DNA from 4 places in the Aquipseudomonas campi genome. Region 3 is predicted to be linked to each of the others. Evidence: riboswitches for the same ligand, from Rfam matches in the RefSeq annotation. Region 3 holds a riboswitch; each other region holds the start of a gene.
What was found. Region 3 has a riboswitch for cobalamin ahead of HNE05_RS03120 (TonB-dependent receptor domain-containing protein). Riboswitches for the same ligand answer to the same signal wherever they lie in the genome.
Positions count from the first base shown of each region.

Region 1: it holds a riboswitch for cobalamin, as region 3 does, so the genes downstream of both, cobG (precorrin-3B synthase) here and HNE05_RS03120 (TonB-dependent receptor domain-containing protein) in region 3, are expected to answer to the same signal.
Region 2: it holds a riboswitch for cobalamin, as region 3 does, so the genes downstream of both, cobW (cobalamin biosynthesis protein CobW) here and HNE05_RS03120 (TonB-dependent receptor domain-containing protein) in region 3, are expected to answer to the same signal.
Region 4: it holds a riboswitch for cobalamin, as region 3 does, so the genes downstream of both, HNE05_RS17130 (energy-coupling factor ABC transporter permease) here and HNE05_RS03120 (TonB-dependent receptor domain-containing protein) in region 3, are expected to answer to the same signal.

Region 1 covers NZ_CP053697.2:2,789,787-2,794,938, reverse strand. The annotation lists gene HNE05_RS12960 (DNA-J related domain-containing protein) at 1-67, opposite strand, end outside; gene ttcA (tRNA 2-thiocytidine(32) synthetase TtcA) at 152-979, shown strand; gene HNE05_RS12950 ((2Fe-2S) ferredoxin domain-containing protein) at 1,017-1,733, opposite strand; gene HNE05_RS12945 (cobalt-precorrin-6A reductase) at 1,730-2,467, opposite strand; gene cbiE (precorrin-6y C5,15-methyltransferase (decarboxylating) subunit CbiE) at 2,464-3,666, opposite strand; cobalamin riboswitch at 3,729-3,923, shown strand; gene cobG (precorrin-3B synthase) at 3,964-5,152, shown strand, end outside.
Region 2 covers NZ_CP053697.2:2,767,661-2,772,812, forward strand. The annotation lists gene HNE05_RS12835 (C40 family peptidase) at 1-427, opposite strand, end outside; gene HNE05_RS12840 (NAD-dependent deacylase) at 497-1,264, opposite strand; gene HNE05_RS12845 (DNA-3-methyladenine glycosylase I) at 1,494-2,165, opposite strand; gene cobM (precorrin-4 C(11)-methyltransferase) at 2,316-3,062, opposite strand; gene HNE05_RS12855 (cobalamin biosynthesis protein) at 3,059-3,472, opposite strand; cobalamin riboswitch at 3,565-3,758, shown strand; gene cobW (cobalamin biosynthesis protein CobW) at 3,858-4,907, shown strand; gene cobN (cobaltochelatase subunit CobN) at 5,010-5,152, shown strand, end outside.
Region 3 covers NZ_CP053697.2:694,075-699,226, forward strand. The annotation lists gene HNE05_RS03105 (MFS transporter) at 1-215, shown strand, start outside; gene HNE05_RS03110 (cobalamin-binding protein) at 215-1,018, shown strand; gene HNE05_RS03115 (hypothetical protein) at 1,089-1,418, shown strand; gene HNE05_RS03120 (TonB-dependent receptor domain-containing protein) at 1,489-3,366, opposite strand; cobalamin riboswitch at 3,459-3,688, opposite strand; gene dxs (1-deoxy-D-xylulose-5-phosphate synthase) at 3,755-5,152, opposite strand, start outside.
Region 4 covers NZ_CP053697.2:3,691,111-3,696,262, forward strand. The annotation lists gene HNE05_RS17110 (GNAT family N-acetyltransferase) at 1-115, shown strand, start outside; gene HNE05_RS17115 (hypothetical protein) at 92-919, opposite strand; gene amn (AMP nucleosidase) at 1,088-2,563, opposite strand; gene HNE05_RS17125 (hypothetical protein) at 2,692-3,414, shown strand; gene HNE05_RS17130 (energy-coupling factor ABC transporter permease) at 3,529-4,209, opposite strand; cobalamin riboswitch at 4,265-4,469, opposite strand; gene HNE05_RS17135 (acyl-CoA dehydrogenase family protein) at 4,794-5,152, opposite strand, start outside.

The DNA of each region.
Region 1 (5,152 bases), 2.1 Mb from region 3:
GCGCGGCGCGCAGCAGTTCGTGCACTTGCTCGGTTAGGTCGAGGGCGGGGTTGAGTTCGCTATTCATCGTTTGAGCCTAACATGGGCTGCCGCCGCTGGCCTTTGTGCGTAAAATAGCCAGCTTTTCGCCTTCCCCGGATTCTTCAGCGCCATGTCCACCAGCCTTTCGGTCAACCAGAACAAACTGCAGAAACGCCTGCGCCGCCAGGCCGGCGAAGCCGTCACCGACTTCAACATGATCGAGGATGGCGACAAGGTGATGGTCTGCCTGTCCGGCGGCAAGGACAGCTACACCATGCTCGACATCCTGCTGTACCTGCAGAAGGTGGCGCCGATCCAGTTCGAGATCGTCGCGGTGAACATGGACCAGAAGCAGCCGGGCTTCCCCGAGCATGTGCTGCCGGCCTACCTGGAATCCATCGGTGTGCCGTACCACATCATCGAGAAGGACACCTACTCGGTGGTTAAGGACAAGATCCCGGAAGGCAAGACCACCTGCTCGCTGTGCTCGCGCCTGCGCCGCGGCACCCTCTATACCTACGCCGACGAGATTGGCGCGACCAAGATGGCCCTCGGTCACCACCGCGACGACATCCTGGAAACCTTCTTCCTCAACATGTTCTACGGCGGCACCCTCAAGGCCATGCCGCCCAAGCTGCTGTCCGACGACGGCCGCAACGTGGTGATCCGCCCGTTGGCCTACTGCAGCGAGAAGGACATCGAGGCTTACTCGGTGCTCAAGGAATTCCCGATCATCCCGTGCAACCTCTGTGGCTCGCAGGAAAACCTGCAGCGTCAGGTGGTCAAGGAGATGCTCACCGAATGGGAGCGCAAGTCGCCGGGACGTACCGAGATCATGTTCCGCGCCCTGCAGAACGTGGTGCCCTCGCAGCTGGCCGACCGCAACCTGTTCGACTTCCAGAGCCTGAAGATCGACGACAGCGCCACGCCGCGCTTTCTCGATGTGATGAGTCTCTGACCTATGGCTCCCTCTCCCACTTGTGGGAGAGGGGAGTCTAGGCCTGGCGCATGATCAGCTCGGCCACTTCGCGGCCTTCGACGAACTGCTCCTGCACCAGGCGTTGCACATCGGCTTCACTGCGTACCTGATACCAGGCGCCGGGCGGATAGACGCTGAGCGTCGGCCCCTGGTCGCAGGGGAATTGGCACTGGGTGCGGGTGATGTGCACGCCACCCGCGCACTCCAGCTTCCCGGCTGCTTTCAACTCCTCGCGCAACAGCTTCCACAAGGGCAGGGCGCCGCGCCGGGTACAGCGCGGGCCGTTGCACAGCAGCACGCGGTAGTGATGCGGCGGAATGCACGACCAGCTGTGGCTCTCCGGCAGTTGCGGAATGTCCACGCAGCCCAGGTGGCGCTCGGGCTGCTGGATCAGTTCGGCCAGCGCGGCGACATCTTCGGCATTGCCGGCGCAGACAAACAAGTGAGCGGCCTGCTCGCCGGCCAGGGTCTTGAGCTGGTCGCGCAACCAGTCCAGCTGCTGACTGCCGCCCAACGGGTCGAGATCGACCAACAGCAGCGGCAGTTCGCCGGCTTCCAGGCAGTCGCGCAGCCGTGCCCACAGCGCGTCGTAGCCAGCGCCGGTATCGCAGAGATCGTCCAGCACGGCGGCGCCAAGGTGCTCGATCAACTGGCGGCGCAGCAGCTCGGCAAAGCTGCCTTGGTTCAGGTCTGGCCCGGCGAACAGCACGCGGGCGTAGTGGGCGGTCTTCATGGCGTTTCTCGGAGCAGGGGTTGCAGGGCTTGCCATAGGAATTCGGGATCGGTGAAGGCGCGCTCCACCTCGGGCAGTTCCGGGCGCGCCAGCAGCAGCACCGGCAAGCCGCGCTCACGGGCCACCTGCAGCTTGGCCTCGGTGGCCCCGCCACCACTGTTCTTACTGATCAGCACGTCGAAGTGTTCGGCGGCGAACAATTCACGCTCGCCCTCTAGATTGAACGGGCCGCGGTTGGCGATGATCCGTGCACGCGCATGGCCCGGGTGGGCGTCGAGCAGGCGCAGGGTCCAGAACTGTTCGGCGGGGATCGCCTCGAGGTGTTCCAGCGGCTCGCGGCCGAGGGTGAAGAAGGGCCGGCGAAAGGGCGCAAGGGCGTTGCGCAGTTCGGGCCAGTCGGCTACTTCGCGCCAGTTGTCCCCGCTGCCTGCCTGCCAGCCGGGCCGGTGCAGGGCCCAGCAGGCAATGCCGGCAAGTTGCGCGGCGCGGGCGGCATTGGCGCTGATCTGCGCGGCATAGGGATGGGTGACGTCCAGCAGCAGGTCGATGCCTTCGCTGGCGATGAAGCGCGCCAGGCCCTCAGTACCGCCGAAGCCACCCACGCGCACCTGGCAGGCCAGATCGCTTGGCACCTTGCCCAGTCCGGCCAGGCTGTAGATATGCCTGGGGCCGAGGCGGCGGGCGATGGCCAGGGCGTCGCCGACCCCGCCGAGCAGGAGGATGCGTGGGCTCAAGGCTTGCGCACCTGCAGCAGGGTGATCGGCAGGGCGCTGCGCCAGGTGTCAAAGTCGCCCAGCGGTTGGGCCTGGGCCACGCTGATGCGGGTCAGCTCGCCGCCGTGCTGTTCGCGGAAGGCCACCAGCATGGCCTCGCTTTGCAGGGTCACCGCGTTGGCGATCAGCCGGCCGCCGGGCTTGAGCGCCTGCCAGCACTGCTCCAGCACGCCGGGCAGGGTGACGCCACCGCCGATAAAGATGGCTTCGGGTCGCTCCAATCCATCCAGCGCCTGCGGTGCGCTGCCGGCCACCAGTTGCAGGGCCGGCACGCCGAGGGCGTCGCGGTTGTGCTGGATCAGCTGCTGTCGGCCGCTGTCGGCCTCGATGGCGATGGCCCGGCAGCTGGGGTGTGCGCGCATCCACTCGATGCCGATCGAACCGCAACCGGCGCCCACGTCCCACAGCAGCTCGCCGGGCGTCGGCGCCAGGCGGGCCAGGGTGATGGCGCGTACGTCGCGTTTGGTCAGCTGGCCGTCGTGGCGATAGGCCTCGTCCGCCAGGCCGCAGGTCAGTGGCAGACGCACGGCGTTTGCGTCGGCCAGGCATTCCACTGCCAGCAGGTTGAGGGCGGCGACTTCGTCGATGCTCCAGCTCTCGGCCAGACCGTCGATACGCCGTTCCAGTTCGCCGCCGAGGTGCTCCAGCACCGTCAGCCGGCTGGAACCGAAGCCGCGTTCGCGCAGCAGGGCGGCGATGGCGGCCGGGCTGCAGCCGTCGTTGCAGAGGATCAGCAGGCGCTGGCCGGCATGGATCTGCGCGTTCAAGGCCGCCAGCGGCCGCGCCACCACCGACAGCAGGCTCACCTCCTGCAAGGGCCAGCCCAGGCGCGCGGCAGCCAGCGAGTAGGAGGAGGGCGCCGGCAGCACGCGCATCTCGCCTTCGCCTAATTGCCGCGCCAGGCTGGCGCCGACGCCGAACAGCATGGGGTCGCCGCTGGCCAGCACGCACACCGGCGTGCCGCGCCGCTGCAGCACCGGCGCCAGGCTGAACGGGCTCGGCCAGCTCTGCCGCGGCGCACGGATGCACGGCGGCAGCAGCTCCAGCTGGCGCGGCGCACCGACGATCTGCTCGGCCGCCAGCAGCGCGCGGCGCGCGGCTTTGCCAAGGCCGGCGTAGCCGTCTTCGCCGATTCCCACCACCGTCAGCCAGGCTGTCATGCGTGTTTCCTCGATCTGTTGCGGGCGACATGCGGGCTTGGCCTGGCGCCGGAAAAAGCGGGCATAATAGCGCCTTCGTCGGTGCCCGGCGTTTTCACGGACGTCACCAAGGGCCTAAGAGGGAACACGGATCAACCGTGGCTGCCCCCGCAACTGTAAGCAGCGAGTCTGTCGCACGAGTGCCACTGGGAAACCGGGAAGGCCGCGACCGATGCCGACCTGCCAGCCAGGAGACCTGCCGACGACGCTAGTCGCGAGTGCCAACATCGGGCGGGGTGTACCGATGCCAAGGAATCCCTGTCTGCGGATTCCGCTGGTTCGGTCGCCGCGTCGTTGTTTTTCGGTGACCGCTTGCAGCCCGATCCCTGTGTTTCCGTCGCATCCACTCCCAGGCCGTCTGCCTGTCCGGGGCTGTGGCGCATCGTGTCCGCGCTGGACGGTGGCATCTGCCGGGTCAAGCTGCCGGGTGGTAGCCTTTCCAGCGACCAGGCCCGTGCGGTGGCCGGGGCCGCGAGGCTGTGCGGCAGCGGCGTGCTGGAGCTGACCAACCGCAGCAACCTGCAGATTCGCGGCGTGGGCGACAGCGAGCACGCGGCACTGGTGCAGCACCTGCTGGCCGCCGGCCTCGGCCCGCGAGTTGCCGCCGCCGACGATGTGCGCAACCTGCTGCTCAGCCCCGCCGCCGGCCGCGATCCGCTCGCCTTGCTCGATACCCGCCCGCTGGCCGAGCAGCTGCTGGCGTTGCTGCAGGACACGCCCGCCTTCCACGGCCTTTCCGCCAAGTTCGCCCTGCAGCTGGATGGCAGCGAAGCGCTGACCATGCTCGACCACCCCCACGACCTCTGGCTCAGCGCCTTGCCCGGCGGCACCCGGCTGGCTTTCGGCCTGGCCGGATGCCCGCGTGATGCGGCCCTGGGCGTGGTCGAGGTGGGGCAGGCGCCGCAGCTGGTGCAGGCCGTGCTGGAGCTGTTTCTCCAGCTGGCCGGCGAACACAGCCGCATGCGTCAGTTGCTCGCCGAACTGCCGGTGGCGGACTTTCTCGCCCGTCTGCCAGTGCCCCTGGATCGCGACGTGCCGTTGCGCGCGCGCGCCCAAACAGCTGCCGTAGCGCTCGGTATGCACCCCCAGGCCCAGGCCAGCTTGGTCATGCTGCTGGCCGGCGCGCCGCTGGGCCGGCTGGAGGCCGTGCAGCTGTGGGCCCTGGCCGATCTGGCCGAAGCCGAGGGCAGCGGTGAGCTGCGCCTGACGCCCTGGCAGGGCGTGCTGCTGCCGGATATTCCCGTCGCCCGCCAGGCCGCCGTGACGGCCGCTCTGGAAGAGATCGGCCTGCTGCTGGATGCCGGCGAGCCGCTGAGCCAGCTGCTCGCCTGCAGCGGCTCGGCCGCCTGCGCCAAGGGCCTGGCCGACACCAAGGCCGATGCCCTGCACTTGGCCGAACTGCTGCGCGCCGGCCGCGTCCAGCCGCAGGTGCACCTCAGCGGCTGCC
Region 2 (5,152 bases), 2.1 Mb from region 3:
CGCGGCCACGGCCACGGTTGTTGAAGAAGATGATGTCGCCCGGCTCCAGCTCTTCGCGAGCCACCAGCGGGGCATCCAGGTTGATCATTTCACGGGTGGAGCGCGGCAGTTGCATGCCGGCTTCTTCACGGAACAGGAAGCCGATGAAACCGCTGCAGTCGAAGCCGGTTTTCACCGAGGTGCCGCCGAAACGGTACTTGGTGCCGACCAGGGACAGGCCCTGACTGAGGATGCTGTCTGCCAGCTGGGGCAGCGCATAGGGTTTGTCGTCGGTGATGTCGGCCATCATCTGCTCGTCGCTGATGTACTCGACGGGTTCTGGCTCGACCGCTACCTGCTCAATTGGCTGGTGCGGTGCCTGGCCGGCACAAGCCGCCAGGAGACTAATCAGTGCAAGAGGCACGAGGGGTGCGAAGCGCTTTAGCATGGGCACGACCGTGTTTGTCTGGTTTTTATAAGGGGGCGACTATGCCGTCTGAACACTGAGATTGCAAATTCAATGCCGAGAAATGTGACTTAGTAGTTTCGGGAAAACATCTAACGCCCTTCCTGACAGACGGACATCCACCCAGCCGCTGAGGTCGGTTGTCGCCGGGTTCACTTCCACGGTGAAACCCCCATTCCTGCGGGCTTGCGCCACCGGTTCGACGATATAGGGGAAGCTCGCCGTGGTGCCCACCGCCAGCACCACGTCGAAGCCCTTGTGCACCTGGTCATAAAGCCGACCAATGGCATCTTCCGGCAGCATTTCCTCGAACAGCACCACCGGTGGGCGCAGGATGCCCGCGCATTGTGCACAGCGCGGCGGCAAGGGGCGCTGCAGGTGCTCGGCCAGCTCGGGATCTGCGGCGCCGCAGGACTGGCAATACAGCGGCGCCAACTGGCCGTGAATCTCGATCAGCCGCTCTGCTGGCGAGCCGGCCTGGCGGTGATAACCGTCAATATTCTGCGTCAGCACCCAGCAACCGGGCTTGCGCCGTTGCAGCTCGGCGATCGCCGCATGGCCGGCGTTGGGTTGCGCGCCCAGGCAGGCCTTGCCGAGCTCGGCCAGGTACTTCCAGCACAACGCCGGGTTGCGCTGCAGCATCGGCCCGGACAGCGCCGCCTCGATCGGCAGGCCTTCCGGCGTCAGACCGTTGTACAGGCCGCCGAGGCCGCGATAGGTCGGCAACCCCGAGTCAGCAGACAGGCCGGCGCCGGTGATGATCAGAATGCGCTCGGCTCGTTCGATGGCCTGGGCGACGCGGATGATGTCCTGTTCCATCGCACTCTCCCGATGTCGATCAGCTCTGTCGTGGATGCCGCCGTGCTTAACCCCCTGCAAGGGCCCGAGTGTAGGGTGGATCGCGCTCCATCGATCCACCGAGCGGCTCCGTGGTGGATGAAAAAGCATCATCCACCCTACTCCCCGGATCTCCGTAGGAGCGAGCTCTGCTCGCGAAGTTCTATACGAGGACAGGTTCGCGAGCAGAGCTCGCTCCTACCAGAGCCGCTTAGTGATTCACCGTATGCGCCAGCATCACTGACAACTGACACAGCGGCCGGCCGCTTTCGGCGTGCCACTGGTTGAAGGCCGCCTGCACGGCGGCCAGTTCCTTGAGGCTGGTTGGCGCCTTGTCGACGATTTCCTGGGCCTTGAGCGCGGCGACCATGTCGTCGCTGGGAATGAAGGTGTCCTTGCCGATCATGCGCAGCAGACGCGGCGCCGACAGCCCGCCGAGTTGGCTGCCATGTTTGGCCAGGTACTTCCACAGGCCGACGATATCGGTCACCGGCCAGTCGGCGATCAGCGCGCCGAAGCTGCCTTTTTCCTTCTGCACGTCCAGCACGAACTGGGCGTTGCGCGGCACGCTCTTGAGCTTGCCCAGGTGGCGGATGATGCGCGCATCCTGCATCAGTCGCTCGAGGTGTTCGGCACTCATCAGCGCCACTTTCTCCGGGACGAAGCCGAAGAACACTTCCTCGAAGGCCGGCCACTTGGCGTCCACCAGGCTGTGCTTGAGGCCGGCGCGGAATACGCGCAGGGCGATCAGCGACAGGTAGCGGTCATCGCTGATCTGGCGCAGTTCCGCCGCGCTGCGCGGTTGCGGCAGCATGGCCTCGAGGGCCGCGGGCGAGCCGAAGCGGTTCAGGCAGTATTCGTGAAGCCATTGATAGTCGCGCATGGATCGTCCTTACAGAGCCTGGTGCGGGCGGACCCGACAGATGCAACAGGGTGCCCGCCCAGCGCGGCATCCGGCAAGCCTGCCAACCGCAGAAACGGGTCAGGGCCGCACCAGTGCGCGCCCCCTTCGACTAGCCGCTGTTTGCCGGCATCAGGTCCTGAACAGGTGCTGAGTATCGGCGTGGTACAGCGCCGAAGCGGCGAAGTCCTCGGCGCCCAGTACCCGGCCGACCAGGATCAGCGCGGTGCGCCGAAAACCCTTGGCGCGCACCTTGTCCTCGATGTCCGCCAGGGTGCCCCGCACCCAGTCCTGATCCGGCCAGCTGGCGCGATGGACCACGGCAATCGGGCAGTCGGCGCCGTAGTGCGGCAGCAGCTCGGCCACGATCGCCGCCAGGTGCTGCACGCCCAGGTGGATGGCCATGGTCGTGCCGTGGCTGGCCAGGGCACCCAGCGCCTCCCCGGCCGGCATCGGCGAGTTGTGCCCGTAGCGGGTGAGAATCACCGTCTGCGCCACGTCCGGCAGAGTCAGTTCGGCCTCCAGCAGCGCCGCGCAGGCAGCCGTGGCGGTGACGCCGGGAATGATCTCGAAGGGAATGTCCAAGGCCCGCAGTTCGCGGATCTGCTCACCGATGGCGCCGTACAGCGACGGGTCGCCGGAATGCACGCGGGCCACGTCCTGGCCACGGGCGTGGGCCTCGGCCAGCAGGCGGACGATCTCGCCTAGGTGCAGCTCGGCGGTGTTCACCACCTGCTCGGCGCGATGGCCCTCGAGCACCGCCGGCGGCACCAGCGAACCGGCATAGAGCAGCACCGGGCAGCTGCGAATCAGGCGCTGGCCTTTGACGGTGATCAGTTCGGAGTCGCCGGGGCCGGCGCCGATGAAGTAGACGGTCATTGCGAGAGCTCTCTATCGATCCGCGCCAGGGCGCAGGTGGCATTGCTACTGCGCTGGCGCGGGCCGAGCAGCTGCGCCGCGCCCAGGCGCGCGGCGGCGACCAGGGCGCTGGGCTCGGCCACTGCGGCGCTGCCGGTCACGCGCAATGTCAGCGGATTGGCCTCGGCCTGGCCGGCGACGCTCGCCAGTTCCTGCACCGAGCACCAGGTCATCGGCAGCGCCAGGCGCTCGACCAGCGCCTGCAGGCCCGGTTCGTCGCGCTTGTGCGCACTGCTGGCCAGGCCCGCCAGCGCTTCCAGGCCCAGGCCGTGCGCAGCCAGGCACTGCAGCAGCAGCGCTTGCAGCTCGTCCGGCGTACAGCCGCTACGGCAGCCAAGGCCGGCAATCAGGCGAATGGCGGGGCTGGACATGGCGCTCCTGCTGGCAGCCAGAAAAGGCCGCGTAGCTCAGCACGGGCGGCCACCCCGGTCAACCGCGGTTGACCTGTACCCGGTCGCTGCGTAGCCTTCCACCCTTTCGAGGTTCTGCACCCGCGCGGGTGCAGCTAAGAGGGAACAGGGTCAACGCCCTGGCTGCCCCCGCAACTGTGAACGGTTCAAGCCCCTTCGATACACCACTGCCAACGGCGGGAAGGTGAAGGGAGCGCGCCCAGCGCACACCGTGAGCCAGGAGACCTGCCTCGACTAACACGCTAACTGTCCGGGCGGGGTGATCCGGTGGTGCAAGGCCCGCGTCCGCCCGGACGCCGGCCTGCCCCTGCCCGTCCGTCTCTTTTTCGACGCTCCGGGGCCCTCCATGCAAACGCTCGCCAAACTTCCCGTCACCATCGTCACCGGCTTCCTCGGCGCCGGCAAAACCACCCTGCTGCGTCATATGCTCGGCCATGCCGATGGCCGGCGCATCGCGGTGATCGTCAACGAGTTCGGCGAGCTGGGCATCGACGGCGAAATCCTCAAACAGTGCTCGATCGGCTGCAGCGAAGAAGAAGCCAACGGCCGCATCTTCGAGCTGGCCAACGGCTGCCTGTGCTGCACCGTGCAGGAGGAATTCTTCCCGGTGATGCGCGAGCTGGTGGCACGCCGCGGCGAGCTCGACCACATCCTGATAGAGACTTCCGGCCTGGCCCTGCCCAAGCCGCTGGTGCAGGCCTTCAACTGGCCGGAAATCCGCAACGCCTGCACGGTGGACGCGGTGATCACCGTGGTCGACAGCCCGGCCGTGGCCGCCGGCACCTTCGCCGCCTTCCCGGATCAGGTCGATGAGCAACGCAAGCTCGCCCCCAACCTGGACCACGAATCGCCGCTGCACGAGCTGTTCGCCGACCAGCTGGCCAGCGCCGACCTGGTGATCCTCAACAAGGCCGACCTGCTCGACGCCGCCGCCCTGGCCGCGGTGCGTGCGGAAGTGGCCGAAGAGCTGCCGCCGGCGGTCAAGGTCATCGAGGCCCACGGCGGCGAGCTGCCGCTGGACGTGCTGCTGGGCCTCAACTGCGAGACCGAGCTGCACATCGACCAGCGCCGCACCCATCACGACGAGGAAGGCGAGGATCACGACCACGACGAGTTCGACTCCTTCGCCGTCGAGCTGCCCGAGGTCGAGGAAGCACGCCTGCTGCAGGCGCTGAAGGAGGCCGTGGCCAAGCACGGCATCCTGCGCATCAAGGGCTTCGCCGCCATCCCCGGCAAACCCATGCGCCTGCTGCTGCAAGGCGTCGGCCAGCGCTTCGACAAGCACTTCGACCGCGCCTGGCAGGCCGATGAAGCGCGCCTCACCCGTCTGGTGGTGATCGGCCAGGCGCTGGACCCGGCCGCCATCGGTAGCGAGCTGCAGGCGGCATTGGCGTGAACCGGCTGATCGCCAGCAAGCTGGCTCCTACGGCGGCAGCGTGCTCGGGCTCTTGTGTAGGAGCCAGCTTGCTGGCGATCCCTTCCCCGGTAGCCGCCTGACATGCACCTGCTGCGCACCCAGCCCGGCAGCCAACTGCCGGCCGACAGCATCGCCGACCTGCAGCAGACCCCGGCCGAGCTGGTGATCCTCTGCACCGGCGACTCGCACCTGTCGTTGCTGGCCGAAGTGGCGCGCAGCCTGCC
Region 3 (5,152 bases):
TCGCCACCCAGCAGGCGCTGGATAGCGCCGATGAGCCGGCGGCCTGGGTCGAGCTGGCGCGCCGCCGGCGCCTGGCCTTTCTCGCCGCTGGTCTGCCCGCTTGGATCGCCGCCGCGGCGCAGTTCACCGGTCTGCATGCGGTGGCGCTGTTCCTCCTCGCCCTGAGCAGCGTGGTGCTGCTCTGCCTGTACCGCATTCCTCGCCAGCTGGCCTGATGCGACTGCTGCTCGGCGCCTGCCTGCTCGCCTGTGCCCTGCCGCTGGCGGCGGTGGAGCGGGTGGTCAGCCTGGCGCCGTCGATGACCGAGATCATGCTCGAGCTGGATGCGGCCGACTTGCTGGTCGGTGTGCTGGATGCCGGCGAGCGCCCGCCGGCCCTGGTGGGTCTGCCTTCACTGGGGCGCCATGAGCAGGTGGAACTGGAAACCCTGCTCAGCCTCAAGCCAGACCTGATCCTGCTCTGGCCGGACAGCGTGACGCCCAGTCAACGCGAACAACTGCGCCTCACCGGCATCCCCCTGCATATCGGCGAGCCGCATGACTTGCAGGAACTGGCCGAGCAGTTCGCCGCAGTCGGTGCGCGCATCGGCCGCGAGCGCCAGGGTCGCGAGTTGGCCGAGCGTTTCCGCGCCGGCCTGCAGCGCCTGCGCCAGACCTACCGCCGCGAGCCGCCGTTGCCGGTGTTCTACCAAGTCTGGCACCAGCCGCTGTACACAATCGGCGGTGGCCAGATCATCAGCGATGCCTTGCGCCTGTGCGGCGCCGAGAATGTCTTCGCCGAGCTGCAGCTGGCCGCGCCGCAGGTCAGCGTCGAGGCTGTGCTGCAGCGCGATCCGGCGGTGATCCTCGCCGGCAGCGTGGCCGAACTGCAGACCTGGCAGGCCTGGCCGCAGCTCAGGGCAACCCGTCGCCAGCAGCTCTGGGCGGTGCCGGACAAAGGCCTAGAGCGGCCCAGTTTCCAGATGCTGGCGGCTACCGAGAAGCTCTGCGAGCTGTTACTCAGAGCACAGCGCAACTAGCTTGATCTGTCGCAAAATGCGGGCCGTGTCTTAACGACATCACCATGGACTGGATCGTAGGAGAAACGGAATGAAAGAACTCTTTATTGCGGCCCTCGCTGTCGTGGCTCTAGCTGGATGTAAAGACGAAGGCGAGTCTTTTGTTGGTCAGTGGAAGAGTAACGATAAGATGGTCGAAACCATTACTGTGACCGAGGCATCTGGCGGTTATCGTGTGGTATCCCACTTTGATAAAGACAAGGAGGGGTATATGGATGTCGAAGTTGTTCTGATCGCCGAGTCAGATAAGCTTCTGGTGCGTCAGGAACAAGGTACGCGTGGTTTGGAAATCGCCGAAGACGGCAAGATGAAAAGTCATCTGCGCCATGGTAAGGACGCCGTTTTTACCAAAGTGAACTGAGCTTTATTCCCCACAAAAGAACCACGCGATTCTCTGCTAGGGCCCCTTTCGGGGCCTTTTGCATTGCCTGTTACAGCTCCGGTGTCCAGACGAAGCCGATCAGTGCGCTGCGGCCTTCCTGGCTGTAGCTGTAGCGCTCACCCTCGTGCTCGTACAGCGAGCGGCTGTAATCCTTGTCCAGCAGGTTATCCAGCTTGGCTTCCAGCTTCAGCTCGGGGGTGGCCTGCCAGCTGCTGCGCAGGGCCAGCAGGCCATAACCGGCTAGCTGGTACTGGTTGTCCGGGTCGTCGTAGCTGCTGCTCACGGCCTGCCAGCTGGCGCCGATGGCGACATCGCCGTAGCTGCGATCCAGGTCCAGGCTCAGGGTGCGCCGCGCACGGCGGTTGAGGGTGTGGCCGCTGTCGCGGTCGCGCGGGTCGATGAAGGCCACGCCCAGTTGTCCCTGCCAGCCGAACAGTTCCTGCTGCAGCGCGGCCTCGAAACCATGGATGCGCGCCTTGGCGATGTTCTGCGGGATGAAGTCCTGGTCGCTGGCGATGGCGTCCTCGATGTCGGTGCGGTAGACCGAGGCCTCCAGGCGGGTGGTGGCGGCCAGTTGGCTGCGCCACTGCAGCTCGACACTCTTGGAGTGTTCCGGCTGGAGGTCCGGGTTGCTGTAGTCCGGGTAGTACAGGTCGTTGAAGGTCGGCGCGCGGAAGCCTTCGCTGTAGGAGGCGATCAGGTCGTTGCGCTCGTTCAGCGGCAGGGTCAGGGCGCCACTCCAGGTGTTTTCGCTGCCGAACTGCTCGTTCTTGTCGTGGCGCAGGCCCAGTTCGGTGGAAAAGTGCTCGCCGTCGTAGCGGTGCTGGATGAAGGCGGCCTGGTTCCAGCGCTGTTGCTCGGCGAAGGCGGTGTTGCTGTTGAGCTGGTCTTCGTACCAGTCGGCACCGAGCATCAGACTGTGGCTGTCGCTCAGGCTCAGGGTGTTCAGCCAGTTGACCGAGTCGCGGTAGGTGTTGAACACGCCGCGCTCGTCGCTGAGTTTATCCAGACTCTCTTCGCGGTTTTCGCTGTGGCCGACTTCCAGGCGGCTGTTCCAGGTGTCGTTGAGCTGGGCGTCGAGGTAGCTGGAGACGCTGCTGACGGTGAAGTCACTGTACGGGTCCTGCTCGACCGACTCGAAGGTGGTCATGTCGAAGCGGCCGAAGGGGTTGTCGAACTCGGTACGGCCGCGCTGGTCGAGGACGTTGACGCCGGCTTCCAGTTTGTCGCTGAAGCTGTGGCTGAGGCTCAGGCTGAAGGCCTTGTTGCGGTAGGCGTCGTGATCCTGGTCGGCCGCGTAGGAGGTGCCGGTGCGGTCGATGCCGTTGGTCTCGTCGAGGCTGCCGGCCAGGCTGAAGCGCGTGGCCTCATCGCCACCGGAAATGCCGGCGCTACGCTGCCAGGTGCCCCGGCTGCCATAGCCCACGCGCACGAATGGCTTGAACCCTTCGCCGCTGCTGCGGCGGGTGAAGATCTGCACCACGCCGCCGATGGCATCGGCGCCGTACATGGCCGAGCGCGGTCCGCGCAGCACTTCGATGCGCTCGATCTGCTCGATATTGAGGTGCTGCAGGTTGCTGTCGCCGGAACTGGCCGAGCCGATGCGCATGCCGTCCACCAGCACCAGGCTCTGTGCCGACTTGGTGCCGCGGATATACAGGCTGGCCAGGCTGCCGCTGCCGTTCTGCGTCACCTGCACGCCGGGCACGCGCTGGAGCAGCTCGGTCACCGAGGATGGTTGCAGGCGCTCGATGTCGGCGCGGGTGAACACCGTGCTGGCGGCGCTGCTGGCGCTGCGTTGCTGCACGTCGCGGTTGGCGCTGATCAGGGTTTCGGACAGCTTCAGCGCGGCTTCCTGGTCTTCGGCGGCGAAGGTCGGGGAGGCGGGCAGCAGGGCGATGGCGAGAGCCAGGCGGGGCAGTTTCATCAATGGATCCTCAAAGAGTCGGCAGACTTTTGAGGAGGGCAGGGACAAGCGCCACGACAAGCCGACGCTTGACGGTGATGCCCTCCGCAACACCAGTCGAATCCGTCGAGGCCGGTCTCCGGGCTTGCCACTGAAAGCGAACTTTCCCTGTCGATCGCCTTCCCGGGGAAACTCCCAGTGGCACGTCGATCGACATGGCAGCGCGAGGCTGCGGTGGCTTACCGTTGCGGGGGCAGCGCCGGAATGGCTCGTGACGAGCGCACCGGCTTCCCGTTTAACGCCGGTCGATCACGACGGGCGCACCTTGGCGGAAGTAAAACGTCGCGCACCTTAGTGCGCGGCTGGATGAATTACAAGCGAGTTAAGCCCTGGTTTGGATGAGCGGCATTCATGTGGGCAGTTGCACCAGGCGCTGGCGCACGGCCGCTTCGATGCCGGCTTCGTCCAGGCCGCACTCGGCGAGCATCTGCGCCGGCTTGGCGTGCTCGACGTAGCTGTCCGGCAGGCCCAGGTGCAGCACGGGCTTGAGCAGGTTCTCGGCGGCAAGGAACTCGCTGACCGCCGAACCGGCGCCGCCCATGATGGCGTTTTCCTCGATGGTCACCAGTAGCTCGTGGCTGGCCGCCAGTTCGCGCACCAGGGCCTCGTCCAGCGGTTTGACGAAACGCATGTCGACCACCGTGGCGTCCAGCGTCTCGCCGACCTTGAGCGCTTCGGCCAGCTGCACGCCGAATACCAGCAGGGCGGTTTTCTGGCCGCGTCGGCGAATGACGCCTCGGCCGATTTCCAGCGGTTGCAGCGCCGGGTCGATCGGCGTGTTCGGCCCGCTGCCGCGCGGGTAACGCACCGCCGCCGGGCCATCGAACAGGTAACCGGTGGTGAGCATCTGGCGCAGTTCGTTCTCGTCGCTCGGCGTCATCACCAGCATGCCGGGGATGCAGCGCAGGTAGGAGATATCGAAGCTGCCGGCGTGGGTCGGGCCGTCTTCGCCGACCAGGCCGGCGCGGTCGATGGCGAACAGCACGTCGAGGTGCTGCACGGCCACGTCATGAATCAGCTGGTCGTAGGCGCGCTGCAGGAAGGTCGAGTAGATCGCCACCACCGGTTTGGCGCCCTCGCAGGCCATGCCGGCGGCCAGGGTCACCGCATGCTGCTCGGCGATGGCCACGTCGAAGTAACGCGCGGGGAAACGCTCGCTGAAGGCCACCAGGTCGGAGCCTTCCTTCATCGCCGGGGTGATGCCGACCAGGCGCGGGTCTTCGGCGGCCATGTCGCACAGCCACTGGCCGAACACGCTGGAGTATTTCGGCCCGCTCGGCTTCTTGGCTTCGACAACCGGAGCCTTGATCGGCTCCAGCTTGGTGATCGCGTGGTAGCCGATCGGGTCGGCCTCGGCCGGGGCGAAGCCCTTGCCCTTCTTGGTCACCACATGGAGGAACTGCGGGCCCTCCAGGTCGCGCATATTGCGCAGTGTCGCGACGAGTGTGGGCAGGTCGTGGCCGTCGATCGGGCCGACGTAGTTCCAGCCCAGTTCCTCGAACAGGGTGCCGGGCACCAGCATGCCCTTGGCGTGCTCTTCGACCTTGCGCGCGATCTCCCAGGCGCCGGGCAGGCGCGAGAGGATCTTCTTGCTGCCTTCGCGCATGCTCGAATAAGTACGGCTGGAGATGATCTTGGCCAGGTAGTTGGACAGCCCGCCGACGTTCTTCGAGATCGACATGTCGTTGTCGTTGAGCACCACCAGCATGTCGGCCTTGACGTCCGAGGCGTGGTTGAGCGCCTCGAA
Region 4 (5,152 bases), 1.4 Mb from region 3:
GCAGAACCCCAAAGCGGTCGCCTTCTATCTCAGCCAGGGCTTCCACCCCATCGGCCGTTCGCCGCGGGATGGTGCCGACCGGCCCTTCCCGCTACTGCACCTGCGGCTCGGCTGAAGCGAGCGCGGGCGCCGCGCCCTCTACCCGCCACTGCCCCAGGTAACGCGACAGCAACACCTCGGCAGCGACCAGGCCGAGCATCAGCGCCAGCAACACCAGCAGGGTCAGGTAGAACGGCTTGAGTACCTGGCTGAGCTGCTGCTTGAGCAGGCCCAGCAGGAAGTCGGCATGGAACAGCTGCTCGACCCGCGCATCCAGCACATCGAGGATCACCTGCGGCTTCACTCCGCTGTATTTTCCGGCCTGCTCCACCGCCATATCCCTGACCGCCACGCTCAGCAGTTGCTGTTGCAGCTGCTCGTACAGCTTGAGGCCGACCCGCTCACTCAGCGAGGCGCCATCCAGCTGCGGCGCATGGGCCAGCAACTGCTCCTGCACGTACTGCGCGGCCAGCTGGTTGAGCACCTCCTGCACGCTCATGCGTTGCAGCTGTTGCCCCAGCGCGTGCTGGTCCTGCTCCGCGAAGAAACGCTCGAACTCCAGCCATACCCCTCCGGCAACCACCTGCACCAGCGGCGCGTAGGACTCCAGATGGCGATGCACCTGCTGCTGCCCGCCGTACAGCATGCCGCCCTGGGAGCCGAGCACGGCACCGCCAAGCGGCAGCAGGAGGAAATGCAACTTGAGCAGCCAGTGGTGCCAACGCTTGCGCCGCGCCAACCAGCCCCGGCGCTGCAGGAACAGCGCCAGCAGCAGACCGATGAACGACCCCAGCAGAATGCCGAGGCAGATATAGCCGAACAGGGAAAGGAAGCTGAAGGGCTCCCACAATCCGTCGAGCAGAACCTGAGCCTGGTCCATGAAAGCAACACTCCTTGTCATCTTTTTTCGGGCGCACAGCCTAACTCAGCGGCGCTCCTGCCACTGCTGCAAGCGCTCAGGCTGTGCGCAAGGCCACAAAGGCCGACGAAGGCTGTTTAGGCTCCGCTGCCCCGCCGCAAACGAACCTCTTAGAACCTGTTTAGGTTCTCAGCGGAACGGCGGCTCGTCGAAACTGCGCAGCTTGCGCGAATGCAACGAGTCGAGCTGGCAGCGCAGCAGGTCGAGGGCGGCGATGCCGATCGACAGGTGCTGGCTGACCGCGCGCTGGTAGAAACCGCTGGCCGAGCCGGGCAGCTTGATCTCGCTGTGCAGCGGCTTGTCCGACACGCACAGCAGGGTGCCGTAGGGCACGCGCAGGCGATAACCCTGGGCGGCGATGGTGCCGCTCTCCATGTCCACCGCCACCGCGCGGGCCAGGTTGATCAGCGGCCGCTCGTGAGCCCAGTGCAGCTCCCAGTTGCGGTCGTCGTAGGTCAGCACGGTGCCGGTGCGCAGGCGTTTCTTCAGGGTCTCGCCACGCTCGCCGGTGACGGCGGCCGCTGCTTCCTGCAAGGCCTGCTGCACTTCGGCCAGGGCCGGGATGGGGATGTGCGGCGGCAGCACCCGGTCCAGTATTCCGTCCCTGCGCATATAGGCATGGGCCAGCACGTAGTCGCCGATGGTCTGCGATTGGCGCAGGCCGCCACAGTGGCCGATCATCAGCCAGCAGTGCGGACGCAGCACGGCCAGGTGGTCGGTGATGTTCTTCGCGTTGGACGGGCCGACACCGATATTCACCAGGGTGATGCCATGGCCGTCATTGGCGATCAGGTGATAGGCCGGCATCTGGTAACGGTGCCAGACCATCGCATCGGCCACCGCCTGGGCATCCTCCTCGGACGTGCCGCGTTCGATGATCACGTTACCCGGCAGCACCATGCGCACGAAGCGCGGGTCCTCGCGCAGGCGCTCCAGGCCGTGGCGGATGAACTGGTCGACATAGCGGTGATAGTTGGTCAGCAGAATCCATGGCTGCACATGGCGCCAGTCGCTGCCGGTGTAGTGCTGGATGCGCTTGAGCGAGAAGTCAGTGCGCGCCGCGTCGAACAGCGCCAGCGGCAGGTCGCTGCTGTCGCCCCAGCCATACAGGCCGTCGGCCACCGAGTCGGTGGCGGCGGACAGGTCGGTGCTGGGGAATACCCGCGCCAGCTCGGCGGCGGTCACCCCGGAGCCGGCCAGCTCGTCGCCCTGCTCGACCACATAGGGATAGGGAATGTTCTGCTGGCTGAAGCCGACCTCGACGGTGACGGTGAAGTCCTCCATCAGCGGCCGCAACTGATCGAGCAGATAGCCGCGAAAGGCATCCGGCTGGGTCACGGTGACCCGGTAGGTACCCGGCACCTGCACCTTGGCGTAGGCGCGCACGGTACTCGGTACCTCACCCTGGCACAGGTAGGTCAGGCGCAGCTCGGGGTAGCGGAACAGCGCACGCTCGGTCTCGCCGGGCTGGGCGCGCTCCTTGAGGTAATGCTTGAGCGCCTGGCTCAGCGCATTGACCGCCTGGCGATGCAGGTCCGCGAGGCGCTCGACGGCCTCCTCGGCAGTGGCGGCGACGACGAATTCACTGGAAGAAATAGCAGACACGGGCAGCTTCCTGGCTGGGAACACCGCCCTATCTTGCGCCTTCGCCAGCCTCGCCCGCCAGCGTTCGGCAAGACCGCATACGGCGATCTAGGCTTAGTGCTGTCACCTCCACGGAGAAGGAGCCTGCCTTGCCCAACCTGCCGATCATCTGCCTGCTGGTGCTGCTGTCGGGTACCAGCCTGGCCGCCGAACTGGATGGCCACTACCAGACCACCCTGGACAACCAGCCGACCGAGCTGATCCTGCGCAGCCAGGGCACCCAGGTAGAGGGGGAATACGTGGAAGGCCGACAATTGCGCCTCAAGCTCAGCGGCAGCTTCGACGGCCAGTTGCTGCAAGCACAGATCAGCGATCCGGCCAGCGGCCAGGTGCTGGCCAACATGAACGCCAGCTATGCCAACGACATGCTCAACGCCAGCCTGGCCGCCCGCGACCCGAACAACGGCGCCACCCTGCTGCGCGAGGCGCTGTTCCAGCGGGTGGCTGCCGCGCCGGCCACCACGCCCGTCAACCCGGCCCAGGACCCAGCCCTGATCGGCACCTGGGTGCATGAGCAGATCAGCAACAGCAGCGGGGTCGAGTTCGCCTCGCTGAACCTGGTCACCACCCTGCGTATCCGCGCCGACGGCAGCATCGGGCAATGGCGGCGCACGGTGGCCGGCGGCAGCGACTGGAGTTACGACCGCCCCGGCGAGCTGCAGTACAGCGGCAGCTGGCGCAGCGACAACGGCCTGTTACTGGTGCAGCTGGAGGGCGCGCTCGATTACCAGCCTGCGGCGCGCTATCACTTCAGCGAGCCGTACCTGGTGACCGAGAGCAATACCGGCAAGATGATCTGGCAGCGCCGTTGAGAGCATTGGGACGCGCGCCAAGCGCCACATCCCCACGCAGGCGCGAGGATGATCAGACGGCGGACACTCGAGTGAAAGCGCCAGACCGCTTTGCCGGTCTGGCGTGGGGCGGGGTCAGGCCGGCTGGTGCAGGCGCACGTTGAACAGCGGGCCCTGGCTGTAACGCGACAGCGCCTTGGCGGCGGCCAGCACGCCCAGGTCGATCAGCGGCTCGAGCAGGATCACGCTCATGTAGGCCAGGCCGAAGCTGCCGACGGAGGCCAGGTTTGCGCTGGAGAAGCCGTGACCGTAGACGGCCCAGAAGGCCACCCAGGCGACGATGCCGCCCTGGTAGGCGGTCGACAGGGCCAGGGCCTGCTTGTAGCTGGTGTCCACATAGGCCGTGCGCGCCGGGATCAGGCGCTTGGCCAGCAGGTGAATGGCCCACAGCGGCAGCAGCAGGGTGGTGACGTTCATGCCGTACTGCGGCAGGTCGAACTGGGCGAAGAACAGCCCCTGCAGCAGCAGGCCGGCGGCCAGGCCGATGGCCGCGGCACCGGCGCCGAACAGCAGTAACAGGGTCGAACCGAGAATCAGGTGAACTTCCGAAACGCCCACCGGATGGTGCGGCAGGACCTCGAAGAAGCAGAACACCAGGGCGGTGGTCAGCAGGCTGCGCAGGGCCAGGGCGAGCAGGCCGCCGTTGTCGCGCAGACTGTCGCGGGCGAGTTTGACCGTGAGCGCGAAGGCGCCAGCGGCGGTTGCATAGCTGAGGAAAATCTTGGCGCCGGCAACGACGTCAGGTTCGATGTGCATTAGGGTTCCTTGGCCGCGCCCACCGCGCGACGATCCGGATTGAGGGAAAGGGGCAGAATGCCCAATAGCGATGGCAGGTCTCCTGGCTCACGGCTTGCTACTTCGCCCGCCTTCCCAGCCGATAAGGCCAGTGGCGTGTGGGCGTCGTTCGCCGCTTACAGTTGCGGGGGCAGCCAGGGCATTGGCGACGAGCGCCGCACCCTGTTCCCTTTTCATCCGGCCGCACAAAGCGGACCGGAACCATCGGCGGCCACCTTACCCGCCTCGCCCACGAAAAGACAGTGCCCGCTGCCGCTCCTGCGCCGGCGATAGCCCCGTGCCAGAGGCCCCTGGCCTTACTTCCCCCGCAACCCCGGCGCGCCCATCGGGGCTCGATTGCCATGCCTGCACCTTCGGCCATGTCACGCTGGGCAGGCCTATTGCGATGGAATCCTGGGAACTCTCGCCGCCCTGAGCGTTGCCGTATCCGTGGGCGGGCCGAGCATGGGCAGGAGCCAGCGCAGGTGACCCTGCGCCGGGTGGCCCGCCTGTTGGTCATAGCGACGCGGGTGCCCTGCCGCGAGCGCGACAGGCGCTGCCCGGCCTCAGATCAGGTGCGGGGTACTGCGCGCCACCAGCGCTTCGGCATCCACGCCACGCGGCAGGGTGCCATAGACCCGCCCACCCTCGCCCAGACGGCTGGCGATAAAGGCATCGGAGACAGTGGCATTGCCAGCTTCCAGCAGCAGCTTGGCCTGCAGGGCTACGGCCACATCCTCGGTGAGCTGGCGGGCGCGGTACTGGATGTCGGCGGTGTCGCGGAAGTCCGCCTGCAAGCGCTGGATATGCGTCTTCAGGCGGGCATCGCCGTGGCCGTCGCCCAGCTCGGCGAACAGCGCGTCGAGCACCCCGGCTTCCTTGGACAGGGCGCGCAGCACGTCCAGGCACTGCACGTTGCCCGAGC